One region of the Afipia felis ATCC 53690 genome, then DNA from elsewhere that is predicted to be linked to it. Evidence: predicted binding sites of a transcription regulator. Region 1 holds the regulator's gene; each other region holds the start of a gene.
The links. The regulator LexA, encoded in region 1, represses DNA repair genes until DNA is damaged. The targets are predictions, from matches to a motif close to TGTTCNNNNTGTGTTCNG.
Positions count from the first base shown of each region.

Region 2: HMPREF9697_RS06850 (ImuA family protein) is a predicted target of LexA. The motif match lies at 2,588-2,605, and genes of this name have one in related genera.
Region 3: HMPREF9697_RS15815 (helicase-related protein) is a predicted target of LexA. The motif match lies at 2,474-2,491, and genes of this name have one in related genera.

Region 1 is NZ_KB375270.1:590,798-595,663, forward strand. Features, by position in the region: gene HMPREF9697_RS02995 (ComEC/Rec2 family competence protein) at 1-1,270, shown strand, start outside; gene lexA (transcriptional repressor LexA) at 1,280-1,984, opposite strand; gene HMPREF9697_RS03005 (hypothetical protein) at 2,371-2,670, shown strand; gene HMPREF9697_RS03010 (molybdopterin molybdotransferase MoeA) at 2,695-3,903, opposite strand; gene moaC (cyclic pyranopterin monophosphate synthase MoaC) at 3,919-4,404, opposite strand; gene trpC (indole-3-glycerol phosphate synthase TrpC) at 4,409-4,866, opposite strand, start outside.
Region 2 is NZ_KB375270.1:1,452,221-1,457,086, reverse strand. Features, by position in the region: gene HMPREF9697_RS06860 (ligase-associated DNA damage response exonuclease) at 1-694, shown strand, start outside; gene HMPREF9697_RS06855 (cisplatin damage response ATP-dependent DNA ligase) at 691-2,382, shown strand; gene HMPREF9697_RS06850 (ImuA family protein) at 2,665-3,477, shown strand; gene HMPREF9697_RS06845 (Y-family DNA polymerase) at 3,437-4,866, shown strand, end outside.
Region 3 is NZ_KB375270.1:3,306,864-3,311,729, forward strand. Features, by position in the region: gene HMPREF9697_RS15800 (tripartite tricarboxylate transporter permease) at 1-646, shown strand, start outside; gene rpmB (50S ribosomal protein L28) at 858-1,151, opposite strand; gene HMPREF9697_RS15810 (DUF3108 domain-containing protein) at 1,432-2,265, shown strand; gene HMPREF9697_RS15815 (helicase-related protein) at 2,536-4,866, shown strand, end outside.

The DNA.
Region 1 (4,866 bases):
GTTGGCGGCGCTGATCGCTGCGCTATTTTACTTATTGCTGTCGGGCGCGGAGGTCGCGACGCAGCGTTCGTTTTATATGACGGCGCTGGTGCTGGTTGCGGTGATGGCGGATCGCCGCGCGATCACGTTCCGCACGCTGGCACTCGCCGCCATGCTGGTGTTGCTGGTGGCGCCCGAGGCGCTCGTGCACCCTAGTTTTCAGATGTCCTTTGCCGCGACACTCGGTCTCGTCGTACTGGCGCAGATAGGCATGCCGCGATGGTTCGGCACAAACGATGATACCCGACTCGGACGCTTCGCCGCGTGGGGCGGGCGCGAACTCGTGGTGCTGGCTCTGGCGTCGTTTGTCGCGGGTCTTGCGACCACGCCCTATGCAGCCTTCCATTTCCACCGCATCGCGCCTTACGGCGTCATCGCCAATCTGGCTGCCATGCCGGTCGTGTCCGCGCTGGTGATGCCGGCGGGCCTGCTCGGGATCGCGGCCATTCCGTTCGGCTTCGACGCCTTGTTCTGGCACCTGATGGAGGTCGGCATCGACTGGATGATCGCGGTGTCGCAGTGGGTAGCGGCGCTGCCCGGTGCGTTCGGGCGCGTTCATGCCTTCGGCATCGGGCCGCTGATCGTCATGAGCGGCGGCATTGTTGTGCTCGGCTTGCTGCGTTCGCCGTTGCGATGGGCGGGAGCCGGATTGATCGGTTGTGGTGTGATGTGGGCGGCTGCCGCAACCGAGCCCGACATCCTGATCGCGCGCGATGCGTCGAGTGTCGCGGTGCGCGGCAAGGATGGCCACCTGCGCATCATGCACACGGCCAAGAACGCTTTCCTGTGGCGCGAGTGGCTGGCGGCTGATGCTGATCCGCGCGTCATCACGGACCCTGGTCTCGCGCGGGGCGTGGCATGCGATGAGGCGGGATGCGTGGTCGAGGGCAAGGAGGGCGATCTTATTGCGCTGGCGCGGCAACCCGACGCGCTGGCAGACGATTGCACGCGAGCGAAAGTCCTGATCACGCCGTATCAGGTGCCATCCGATTGTGCCGCCCAGGTGTTCCATCGCGATGCGCTGCGCGAACTGGGCGGAGTGACATTAAGAAAGACAGTGCAGGGCTACAGTATTACGGCCAGCCAAACCGTTGGTATTGACCGGCCCTGGTCGCCCGCCATTCCAGATGTCTCTACAGGCCCGCACGGCAACAATGCCACCGGACGCAAGCCATCCCGGCAGCCGGTCGATGCGACCCCGCCGGCGGCAGAACAGGAGGCCGCCGACTAGAGGGTAGTCTCAGTATTTGCGGTAAAGTCCGATCAGCTTGCCTTGGATGCGGACACGGTTCGGCGGCAGGATACGAACTTCATAGGCCGCATTGGCCGGCTCCAGCGCAATGGAGGCCCCACGGCGGCGGAAGCGCTTGAGGGTCGCTTCCTCTTCGTCGATCAGGGCCACGACGATGTCGCCAGTATCGGCATTCTCATTGCGCTGGATCAACGCCATGTCGCCGTCGAGGATACCGGCTTCCATCATGGAATCGCCGCGCACTTCCAGCGCGTAATGCTCGCCAGAGCCGAGCATGTCGGGCGGCACGCTGATGGTGTGGCTGCGGGTCTGCAGCGCTTCAATCGGGGTACCGGCCGCGATGCGGCCCATCACTGGGACCGCGACAGGCTGCTCGCCGCTCTCCTCGAAGTTTCCGGACGGGGTGCTGCGAACCTTGCCGAGATTGCCTTCGATCACGCTTGGGGTGAAACCACGCCGCGCGCCGCTGTTGGCGGCGGGCTCCGGCAGCTTGATGACCTCGATCGCGCGGGCGCGGTTGGCGAGCCTGCGGATGAAGCCACGCTCTTCCAGAGCCGTGATAAGGCGGTGGATGCCCGATTTCGACCGCAGGTCGAGGGCGTCCTTCATTTCGTCGAAGGAGGGCGGAACACCGCTTTCCTTCAGCCGCTCGTTGATGAAGCGCAGCAGTTCATATTGTTTGCGTGTCAGCATCCGGCGCAGCCCTCAATCTCATGTTCCGCGGATCTTCACCCGCTTCCTGGCATCCGCCTTGTTCACGACAAGTGCCAGACTCACTCGAAACAAATCATGAACATACACTATATGTTCCATACATGTTCTGCAATAGTTAAATTCTTATGAATCCAGACGTGCTGTTTTTAGGAAATCATGCCGGAATGAGCCGAGAGGCTGGCAGGGGGCCATGGGGTCTTGCATGGCGATGCCGGAAGAGTTCCTCACAGGAGCCCCGCTTTCTGCGATGCCTCGTTGAGCCACTTCAATGTCTTCTAATTCCAGAACGGGAATGTTCGGTTGAGCTCCTTGCCGCAACCACCTACGTCTTCGCGCAATGCAACGAGCATGCAGAGGAGATGCCGATGGCAGATCAGGACGGATCCGAACCGACGCAGACCGAGATCGATCATCATCTGATGGTGACGTTTTGCCGGACGCTCGACAGCACCGCGCTGCAGCCGATGACAGTGATGCGGATGATGGCGTCTGCGTTAGGCGCAATCTACCGACAGACCTCTGCCTCGCATCATGAACAGGTGTGTCCCTGTGGTTGGCAGCCGTTGCCGTCCGATGTCGAGACGTTGCTGGCAGAAATTGAAGCCGCCGCTCGCCGTCCGCTCGTTCCTGATCTTTCGAACATGCAGATTGTCGGCAGGGCTTAAGACGCGCTGAGCCGGTTCGAGCAGTCAACCGGGCAGGCGGATGATCTCGCAACGCGCGCCAGCCAGTGCGGCGGGCGCATGCGGCGGCCGGATCAACAGCACGTCCGCGACGGACAGGTTGTTCAGGAGCGAGCTGTCCTGACGGCTCACGGCGGTCGCGACAGCGACGCCGTCATCGTTGATGGCGATCCGCGCGCGAAGATATTCCTGACGATGATCGTTGGCAGGCAGATCATGGCCGAGAATGGCATGCTCGATGCAATGTCCGACCTGCGCGCGGCCCGAGAGCGCGCGGATCAGCGGCACCACGAACAGGAACGAACACACGTAGGACGAGGACGGGTTGCCGGGCAGGCCGATCACGCTCATCGCTCCCTTGTGTCCGTGCATCATCGGCTTGCCGGGGCGCAGCGCGATCTTCCAGAACTTGATGTCGATGCCTTCGGCTTCGAACGACGGCTTGACGAGATCGTGCTCGCCGACAGACGCGCCGCCGGTGGTGAGGAGGATATCCACGTTGAGAGCTTCTGCGCGGCGGATGGCGGCGCGCGTGTCTTCCATCGTATCGCGCGCGATGCCGAGATCGATCGGCTCGGCGCCGCTGTTGCGGATGAGCGCGCGGATCGCATAGGCGTTCGAATAGATGATCTGTCCGGGTCCCGGTTGCGAGCCTGGCATCACCAGTTCGTCGCCGGTGGCGAGAACAGCGACCTTCGGCCTGCGGTATACCGGCAGCGTGGGGTGGTTCATTGAGGCGGCGAGTGACAGGTCGCGGTCGCTGAGGAGGGTACCGCGCTTCAGCAGGATGTCGCCTTCATGGAAATCGATGCCGGCCTTGCGGATATGGCGAGGCAGAGGGGCAGCTTCCGCTAAGGTGATGGAATTGTGTTCGCGCTGGACGTCTTCCTGGATGACGATGGTGTCGGCGCCATCGGGCACCACGCCGCCGGTGAAGATGCGGACAGCCTCACCTGTGCCGACGGATTTCTCGCAAGGCCGCCCGGCGGCACTCTCGCCGATCACCTCGAGGCGCGCGCCTTCGGTCGCATCTGTGGTGCGGACGGCGTAACCGTCCATCGCCGACATCGTTGCGGGCGGCTGGGTGCGGAGGGCGGCGATATCACGAGCCAGGGTGCGATGAAGCGCATCGTCGAGTCCGACGTCTTCTTCGGGAAGGGCCTGTATGCCGTCGAGAATGGAGTTCAGTGCGTCGGCGACCGGCATCAACGCCATGATGAAGCGTCCGTTTTATTTTTCATGCTTGTAGACGCCCGACTTGCCGCCGCTCTTTTCGAGAAGGCGGATGCCTTCGATATGAACGCCGCGTTCCACGGCCTTGATCATGTCGTAGATGGTGAGACAGGCGACCGACACCGCGGTAAGCGCTTCCATCTCCACGCCGGTCGGTCCCGTTACCTTGACGCTCGCCTCGACGCGGCAGCCGGGCAGCCTGTCGTCCAGCGTGATGTCGAGCGTAACTTTGGAAAGCGCGAGCGGGTGGCACAGCGGGATGAGATCGGAGGTGTGTTTCGCCGCCATGATGCCGGCGACGCGCGCGGTGCCGAGCACGTCGCCCTTCTTGGCATTGCCCTCGACGATGAGCTTGAGCGTATCGGTGCTCATCACCACGAAACCTTCCGCCACCGCGACACGCTCGGTCGCGTCCTTCGCCGACACATCGACCATATGCGCTTCGCCCTTGGCGTCGATATGGGTGAGGGAAGGTTTACTCATCGTCTCATGAAGCCTTCGCGAGCAGGGTGCGGGTAGCGGAGGTGACGTCGGCCTGCCGCATCAGGCTTTCGCCGACGAGGAAGGTCGAGATGCCGACCTTGGCGAGTCGGGCGATGTCGGCGGGCGTAAAGATACCGCTCTCGCCGACCATGATGCGGTCCTTCGGCACCGAAGCCGCGAGCGTCTCGCTGGTCGCGAGCGTTGTCTCGAAGGTGCGTAAATTGCGGTTGTTGATACCGAGCAGAGGCGAGCGCAGCTTTAGCGCGCGTTCAAGTTCATCCTGATTGTGAACTTCGAGCAGTACGTCCATGCCGAGGTCGAACGCAGCATTCTCGATATCGCGCGCGGAGGCATCGTCGAGCGCCGCCATGATGATGAGGATGCAGTCGGCGCCATGCGCGCGCGCCTCCATCACCTGATAGGTGTCGTACATGAAATCCTTGCGCAGCACTGGCAGCGAGA
Region 2 (4,866 bases), 860 kb from region 1:
TAAGGATGCTCCGGACCCGACCTGCACGCCGTTCGAGATCGTGTCGTGCGATGTGTTCATCACCGAGGCGACATTTGGATTGCCGATCTTCCGGCATGGCGATGCGGACGGCGAAATCCGCAAGCTGCTCGATTCCGTTTCGCTGTTTCCCGAGCGCGCGCATCTGGTGGGGGCCTATTCGCTCGGCAAGGCGCAACGCGTGATGGCGCTGTTGCGCAAAGCCGGTTACGGCGCACCAATTTATTTGCACGGCGCGATGGAAAGTATCACGCGCTATTATCAGAGCCGCGGCATCGATCTTGGCGAATTGCGGCTTGCCCGTGATGCCAGGAAGGCCGATCTGGCGGGTACCATCACGCTGGCGCCGCCATCCGCCATCACCGATATCTGGACGCGACGCTTTCCCGATCCGGTGGCCGCCTTCGCCTCGGGCTGGATGCGCACGCGTGCCCGCGCGCGCCAGAAGGGCATAGAACTGCCGCTCGTTATTTCAGATCATGCTGACTGGAATGGTCTCACCGCGACCATCGCCGCGACCGGTGCGGGCGAAGTCTGGGTAACGCACGGGCAGGAAGATGCGCTGGTGCATTGGTGCGAAACCAAGGGGCTGAAAGCACGGCCGCTCGATCTCGTCGGCTATGGCGAGGAAGATGAAGGGGCGAGCGTGGTTGCGGAAGAGGGCGGCGCCGCATGAACCGTTTCGCCCATTTGCTTGATCGTCTTGCTTATGAGCCAGGCCGCAACAACAAGCTGCGGCTGATGACAGCTTACTTCCGTGAGGTCGAAGACCCCGATCGCGGCTATGCGCTCGCCGCGCTGACCGGTGCGCTGTCGTTTCGTCATGCCAAGCCGGGATTGATCCGCGATCTGATTGCGGAACGCACCGATCCCACCTTGTTTGCGCTCTCCTACGATTATGTCGGCGACCTCTCCGAGACCGTCGCGCTGATGTGGCCGACACCGGAACGCGGCGTGCCCGGCCACAATCAGCCGTCCCCCACATTGAGCGAGGTCGTCACCACCTTCCATACACTCGGCAAGACCGAGTTGCCTGCGCAACTCGTGCGATGGCTCGACCAGCTCGACGAGACCGGGCGCTGGGCCCTGCTCAAGCTTGTCACGGGAAGCCTTCGCATCGGCGTTTCCTCGCGGCTGGCCAAGACCGCCGCCGCCGCGCTCGGCGGCAAGGACCCGCATGAGATCGAACTGATCTGGCCGGGCCTTGCACCGCCTTATCTCGATCTGTTCGCCTGGCTGGAAGGCCACGCCGACAAGCCGGTCAACCGCGACCCGGCGCCGTTCCGTCCGGTGATGCTGGCGCATGCGGTGGAGGATGCCGATTTCGATGCTCTTGATCCCGCGGACTTCATCGCCGAATGGAAGTGGGACGGCATCCGCGTGCAGGCGGTGAGCGGCCGCAATGAAAATGGCGAGATCGTTGCGCGGCTTTATTCACGCAGCGGCGAGGACATCACTCGGAGTTTTCCGGATCTGGTGCCGTCGCTCCGGTTGCCCGGCGCCATCGACGGCGAGTTGCTGGTGCTGCGTGAGGGGCGCGTGCAAAGCTTCAACGTGTTGCAGCAGCGGCTCAACCGTAAAAGCGTGACGCCGAAACTGATGAAGGATTATCCGATCCATCTGCGCGCCTACGATCTTCTGGCAGACGATGAAAACGACCTCCGCGAATTGCCGTTCGCCGAGCGGCGCGAACATCTGGAATCGTTCATCGCGCGGCTGGATGATCCGGGCATCGATCTGTCACCGCGTGTGCCTTTTTCGACATGGCCCGAACTGACGGCCGCGCGCGCCGATCCTGCGAGCGCCGGTGCGGGCGATGATGCCGACGCTGTGGAGGGTGTCATGCTGAAGCGTCGCGATGCGCCGTATCTGCCGGGCCGTCCCAAAGGCCAGTGGTGGAAATGGAAGCGCGATCCGCATGTCATCGACGCCGTGCTGATGTATGCCCAGCGCGGTCACGGCAAGCGCTCGTCTTATTATTCGGATTACACCTTTGGTGTCTGGACGGACGGGGAGGAGGGCGATCAGCTTGTGCCGGTCGGCAAGGCCTATTTCGGTTTCACCGACGAGGAACTACTCCAGATCGACCGTTTCGTCCGCCGCAACACCACGGAAAAATTCGGCCCCGTGCGTCACGTCGTGCATGAGCCGGACAAGGGGCTCGTGCTGGAGGTTGCGTTCGAAGGGCTGGCGCGTTCGCCGCGCCACAAGTCTGGCGTCGCGATGCGCTTTCCGCGCATCAACCGCCTGCGCTGGGACAAGCCGCCGGGCGAAGCAGACCGGCTGGAGACACTGGAGCGGCTTCTGAAGACAGACGTTTCTTCTGGGCCTGCCGAGCATGCGGCCAAACGGCACGTCGGTTGAGCAAGCGCGCGTCTAAACATTCTTCAGGTAAGAGGCGGCCAGCTTGAGTTCGTCGAGAACGCGCATTGCGCCGCCATTGCGCCCATCGCGACCACCAGAGCGGAGCGATCCGGCAAGTTTCCAGGGCCTGAATATATTTGATTTTGTTGAAGAAAAACGGCTCCTCAGACTCCGGTTGACTTACCCTGCCTCGATAGGACTATACTAGAACATAACATGAACATAGATGGCCGCTCCTCGTTGAGACAAGCGAGGAAGGCCTTGGATTTCAGGACCGGGCGCATGACCAGCGCGCGTATGAGTACGCTTGCGTCCTTGCAGGACACCATCCGCCATCTCGAGGCGCAGACCATGCCGCTGCATGCCGAACACGTGGCGCTCGGTCATGCCGGAGCGGATGCGACGCTGCAGGGCGGCCTGTTGCGCGGCGCACTGCATGAGGTGTTCGCCCTCGAGACCCGGCAATCGGTCGCCGCAACCGGCTTTGTCGCGGGCATCGCGGAGCGGTTGTCGAACCACAGGCCGCTGCTTTGGGTGCAACAGGATTTTGCGGAAACCGAAGCCGGCGCCTTGTCGATGAGCGGGTTTGCCGAACTGGGACTCGACCCGCGCCGGCTGGTGCTGGTGAGCGTGCCCAATGCGGAAACAGGGTTGAAGGTCGCCGCCGATGCGCTGGCCTGCGATGCGCTGGGCGCGGTGATCCTCGAATTGTGGGGTGGCGCGAAGACATTCGATCTCGTCGCAAGCCGCAGGCTGACGCTCGCGGCCCGATCAAGCGGCGTGCCGTGCGTGATGCTTTCCACGTCAAGCGAACCCGTCATCAGCACCGCGGAAACGCGCTGGATCGTGCGTGCAAGGCGTTCTCCGCCCGGACCGGACTGGATTGCCTGGGGCGCGCCTGTTCTCGATGCAGAACTCGTTCGCAACCGGCATGGGCAGACAGGGCGATGGATCATGGAGTGGGATTGTGATGAGCGTATCTTCCGTGAACCGGCGACGTATTCTCAGCCTCTGGTTGCCGCGCCTGCCGACCGACCGCATCAAGCGCCGGCTCATGCGGGAGGATCGGTCGCGCGCATGCGCCGGGCCGGATGACGCGTTTTTCCGTAACCCCTGGATCATCGCGGACAAACGCAACAATGCGCTGCAGGTCGTCGCCATGAACGATGCGGCGGCGGCCCTCGGGCTTGAGATCGGAGCGCCGCTCGCCAATGCGCGCGCGATCTGTCTCGACATCGAAGTATTTGACGCCGACGAAGCTGCCGATATGCAGGTGCTTGCCGATATCGCGGACTGGTGCGACCGCTTCACGCCGCTGGTGGCACTCGATCTGCCTTACGGATTGTTTCTCGATATCAGCGGCTGTGCGCATCTGTTCGGTGGCGAGGCGGCGATGCTGTCGCGCGTTTGCGATTCACTGTCGCGGCAGGGTTTCGCCGCGAACGCCGCGATTGCCGGAACGCCGGCCTGCGCGCGTGCGCTGACGCGGGCGACGCGCAGCCGGATCGTGCCGGAAGGCGAAGAGGCAACAGCCGTCAGGTCGCTGCCGGTGTTCGCGCTCGGCGTGGAAGATGCGATCACGCGCGGACTGCGCCGTGCGGGGCTGAAGACCATCGGCGATGTTGCCTCCCGTGAACCGCGCGAGATCGCCGCGCGGTTCGGCAAGGCATTCACCGATTTGCTGCGCGAAGTGCTCGGGCAATGCGATGCCCCGATCAGTCCGCGCCGGGTGCCACCGGACTTCATGGTGGAAAAGCATTTTCCTGAGCCGGTCGCGACCGAAGATGCAGTCGCTGCGACACTATCGGGGTTGGCGCAGAAACTCGTCGGCATGATGGAGCGGCAGGGCAAGGGCGCCCGACGGCTGGAGGCCAGCTTCTTTCGTACCGACGGCGCGGTGCGCACCATTGCCGTCGAGGCAGGCCAGGCGGTAACGCGCGTCGGCGTCATGGAGCGCCTGTTTCGTGAGAGGTTCGGCGCGCTGGCCGATCCGATCGATCCGGGATTCGGGTTCGATCTCATCCGCCTGTCCGCAAGCCGCGTCGAAGACGTCGTGCAGGAGCAACGCGATCTCGATGCCCGCGCACAGGACAATGACGATGTGGCCGCGCTGATAGACCGTCTGGCCGCACGGCTCGGCGGTTCGCGGATCAAGGTGTATCTGCCGCAGGATACGCATATTCCGGAGCGTGCGGCGCTGGCCGTGCAGGCGCAGCATCATTTGCCGAAGATTTTATCGGCGCAATGGCCGCAGCGGTACGAGAATGAGCCGCCGTTGCGGCCGTTGCGGATGTTCGTTCATCCCGAGCCGATCGATGTCATCGCGGATTTTCCACATGGGCCTCCGGCGCATTTCAGGTGGCGGAGGGTGCAACATCGGATCATTCAGGTGGAAGGGCCCGAGCGTATCGCGCCGGAATGGTGGAATCTTGCGGCCGGACTCGACCCGGTCGAACACAAGGAAGCGCGCGCGCGTGATTATTT
Region 3 (4,866 bases), 2.7 Mb from region 1:
GCGTGGCCACAATTTCGGCAACGGCGAGATCGAGGGTGTGGTCGCGCCGGAAACCGCGGCGCATGCCGCGGGTACTTCGGCACTGCTGCCGATGCTCGCACTCGGCGTGCCTGGTTCGCCGACCGCTGCGGTGCTGCTCGGCGGTCTGCTGATCTGGGGTCTGCAGCCGGGTCCGCTGCTGTTCGTCGAACAGCCGGACTTCGTCTGGGGCCTGATCGCTTCCATGTACCTCGGCAACCTCGTTGGCCTCATCCTGGTGCTGACCTGCGTGCCGTTGTTCGCGGCGATCCTGCGCATCCCGTTCAGCATCATCGCTCCGGTCATTCTCGTGATCTGCGCGATCGGTGCCTACACGGTGCACAACTCCAGCTTCGACGTGATCCTGATGATGGTGTTCGGCATCGTCGGCTACGTCATGAAGAAGACCGGTTATCCGTTGGCACCGCTGGTTCTGGCCATCGTGCTCGGCGACAAGGCGGAAGAAGCATTCCGTCAGTCGCTGCTGTCGTCGGGCGGCCACCTCAGTGTCTTCTTCTCCAACGGGCTGGTGTCGACGATCATGGCTCTCGGTCTCATTGCCCTGTTCTGGGGCGTGATCTCCGACCTGTGGGCGAAGATCCGCCGTCCGGCGAAGGCTGCGGCCTGATCTACGATCAATCTTCTTCCGGGGCGAAAGCCTCGGAAGGGCTTAATGACGAGCAACGAAAAAGCCGGATCGAAAGATCCGGCTTTTTTGTATCGATCCGCAGCAAACGCCGGCCTTGCCAAAAGGTCCGATCACGTATGGCAAGTAAGGCAGATGGCAAACAAAAAGGCCGGGCAAAAACCCGGCCTTCAAATTCTCGATCGTTCGAAGCTTAGCTTGCCGCGGCGAGCTTCTTCTTCTCGATCTGGCGCTTCAGGTCGGCAGCCTTCGGCGAAAGGGTCGCCGCATTGGCCTTGAGCAGGAAGGCATCGAGACCACCATTGTGGTCGACGCTCTTCAGCGCGTTGGTCGACACCCGCAGCCGCACCGACTGGCCGAGCGTCTCAGAGATCAGCGTGACGTTGCACAGGTTCGGCAGGAACCGGCGCTTGGTCTTGATGTTCGAATGGCTGACCCTGTGGCCAACCTGCGGCCCCTTGGCCGTCAACTCGCAGCGCCGTGACATGGCGAAATCCTTGTGTCTCCCGGAGCCAGAAAGGCCCGCGCGGGGGTTGCTACCGTCCATTTCAGGAACCGCGGACGTATAGTCGGAGGGCGGCCGAGCGTCAAGACGGCGCGGACACCGAAATGCTCGAAAACGCCGGGAGAATAGCGATTTTATGAATAAAGCCAAGCATTTCCCAACATATAATCGGCGTAATCGCGGAAGAGACAAAGCTTTTGCCGGTTCCCGACTTTTCAGTCGAGGGTGAGAACTTGCCCGGCGGCATCAGGATTTTCATTTGATGGATTTTTTCGCCCTGCATCGCTGGCGCCGGCTGCTTTTTCTTGCGCCGTTGCTCCTTGCCGGTCCCGCCCAGGCGCAGGGCCGGATGGACGCCAAATATCAGGCGACCCTGAGCGGCATCGAAATCGGCAAGGGCAGCTGGACGGTGGCGATCGGTGACAAGGACTATTCGGGATCGACCTCGGGCGGCACCACGGGCCTTATCAAGGCCATTGGCGGTGGTCATGGCACCGGGGCCACGCAGGGCAGGGTGCTCGCAGGGCGGCTTGTGCCGGACGCCTATCTGAGTTCGGTATTCTACGGCAAGAAGAACGAGACCATCCGCATCGCCTTTGCCGGAGAGCGTGTGAGCGCGTTCTCCATCGAGCCGGAGCCGCCGTCGACGCCGGAGCGCATTCCGGTGGTGGATACAGAGAGGCGCAACGTGAGCGATCCGATGTCGGGGGTGATGTTTACCGCACCCGGCAAGGACGAACTGCCGAATCCGCAGGCGTGCGCCACAAAGGCTGCGATCTTTGACGGCCGGATGCGTTACGACCTGCAACTCGCATTCAAGCGGATGGAGACGGTGGTGCTCGCGAAGGGTGCCAAGGTTGACGCGGTGGTCTGCACGGTCCGGTTCAAGCCGGTCTCGGGTTACGTGCCCTCGCGCGCCGCGATCAAATATCTTGCCGCGCGTCAGGATATCGACGTGGCGCTCGCGCCGATCGCGGGCACGCGGGTGATGGTGCCGGTGCGGGTGCGGATTCCGACGCCGCTTGGCCTGGGAATGGTGCAGGCGACCGAATTCAACACCGCAGCGCAGCCGCAGGCCGCCAGACGAAGCAATTAGAGCGCGGGAGACGGCGAAAGATTCCTGTGATGAGTCTGCTTGACTCGCGAGGCAAACGGAGTCCTCCGTGCGGTTAAGAAACTGGGTCCCGATGGGCTCAATTGAGGTGCGCTAAAATCGCGATCTGGTGGCATAGGAAACCCACTCGCACGATATCTTGCGGTGAACGAAGCCGAACACGACATGAGTCAGCGATTCGGGCCGCTTTCGTTCCGGACTCGTTCCAATCCTTAAATCCCGAAGGCTTTCGGAGCCGAAAAGCGTCGCGTTGTGAAACACTCCCTTCCTTCTGCTTCTCATTTTCAGACTGACCGCGCGCCCGGCGCGGGCGTCACCGCCGTGCTCGGTCCGACCAACACCGGCAAGACGCATCTCGCGATCGAGCGGATGCTTGCGCATTCTTCGGGGCTGATCGGCCTGCCGCTGCGGCTGCTCGCGCGCGAGGTCTATAACAAGATCGTCGCGCGCGCCGGTGCGGAGTCTGTCGCGCTGATTACGGGCGAGGAGAAGATCAAGCCGCCGAAGGCGCGTTACTGGGTCTCGACCGTCGAGGCGATGCCGCGCGATCTCGACGTGTCGTTTCTCGCGGTCGACGAAATCCAGATCGCATCCGATCTCGAGCGCGGCCACGTCTTCACCGATCGCATCCTGCACCGGCGCGGTCGCGATGAGACGCTGCTGCTCGGCGCCGCGACGATGCGGCCTTTGATCGAGCGGTTATTGCCCGGCGCGAACATCGTCACGCGGCCGCGCCTGTCGCTGCTCGAATTCGCGGGCGACCGCAAGATCACCCGCCAGCCGCGTCGCACCGCGATCGTCGCGTTCTCTGCCGATGAAGTCTACGCCATCGCCGAACTGATCCGCCGCCAGCACGGGGGCGCCGCGGTCGTGCTGGGCTCGCTTAGCCCGCGCACCCGCAACGCGCAGGTGGAGATGTTCCAGTCCGGCGATGTCGATTATCTTGTGGCCACCGACGCGGTCGGCATGGGCCTCAATCTCGATGTCGATCACGTCGCCTTCGCATCCGACCGCAAGTATGACGGCTATCAATTCCGCCGCCTGACACCCGCAGAATTTGCCCAGATCGCAGGTCGCGCCGGACGCGCCACGCGCAACGGCACGTTCGGCACCACCGGTCGCTGCGCACCGTTCGAGCCCGAACTCGTCAACGCGCTGCAGAACCACACTTTCGACAGCGTGAAGATGCTGCAATGGCGCAACACCGTGCTCGATTTCTCTTCGCTTGCGGCATTGCAGGTCTCGCTCGCGCTTGCTCCGGGACACGATGCATTGACGCGTGCGCCGCTCGGCGAAGACCAGCGCGTGCTTGAGCATGCGTCGCGCGACCCGGATGTGCGCGACATGGTGGTGGACGCGGGGGCTGTCGAAAAGCTATGGGATGCCTGTCTGGTTCCCGATTACCGCAAGCTGTCGCCGGCGGCCCACGCGGAGCTCGTGACTACGTTGTTCACGTTCCTCATGCGCAGGGGCCGGATCCCCGATCAGTGGTTCGCGACCCAGGTGGCGCAGGCGGACCGGATCGACGGCGACATCGACACGCTGTCCGCGCGGATTTCACAGATCCGAACCTGGACCTTCGCCGCCAACCGCCCCGATTGGCTTTCAGACCCCCTCCATTGGCAGGAAACCACCCGGGCGGTGGAGGATAAATTGTCTGATGCACTGCATTCGAGGCTAACTGAGCGTTTCGTTGATCGCCGGACCAGTGTATTGATGCGCCGCTTGCGGGAAAACACGATGTTGACGACTGAAATTGGAAAGACCGGCGAAGTCACCGTTGAGGGCCATGTGATCGGCCGCCTCGATGGCTTTATGTTTGCCCCCGATGCCGCCGAGGCGGGTTCGGAGGCGAAGGCTTTGCAGGCCACCGCTCTGAAGGCGCTAGCGGGCGAGATCGATGCGCGCGCGGAGAAGCTCTCCGGTGCTGCTGACGATCAGTTCGCGCTTGCCTCTGACGGCACGCTGCGCTGGACCGGTGATGCGGTCGGCAAGCTCACCGCTGCGGACGATGTATTGCATCCGCGCGTTCGCATCATCGCCGACGAGCGTCTTACTGGCGCATCGCGCGATGCGGTGCAGGCGCGGCTCGATCTGTGGTTCAAGACGCATGTCGAGAAAATCCTCGGGCCAATGTTCGAATTGTCGAAGGCAGAGGATGTCACGGGCATCGCGCGCGGCATCGCCTTCCAGCTCGTCGAGGCGCTCGGCGTGCTCGAACGGCCGAAGATCGCGGCCGAGATGAAGGACCTCGATCAGCCCTCGCGCGCCGTCCTGCGCAAATATGGCGTGCGGTTCGGCGCCTATCACATTTTCTTCCCCGCGCTGCTCAAGCCCGGCGCACGCACGCTCGCCTCGCTGTTGTGGGCGCTGAAGCAGGACGATGTCGACATGAACGCGCTTGGTGGCGCGCAGCATCTTGCCGCCTCGGGTCGCACTTCGTTCCCGGCCGACAAGGCGCTGTCGCAGGATGCCTACCGTGTGCTCGGCTACAAGCTCGCGGGCGAACGCTCGGTGCGTGTCGATATTCTTGAACGTCTCGCCGATCTCATCCGTCCCGCTTTGTCGTGGCGTCCCGGCACC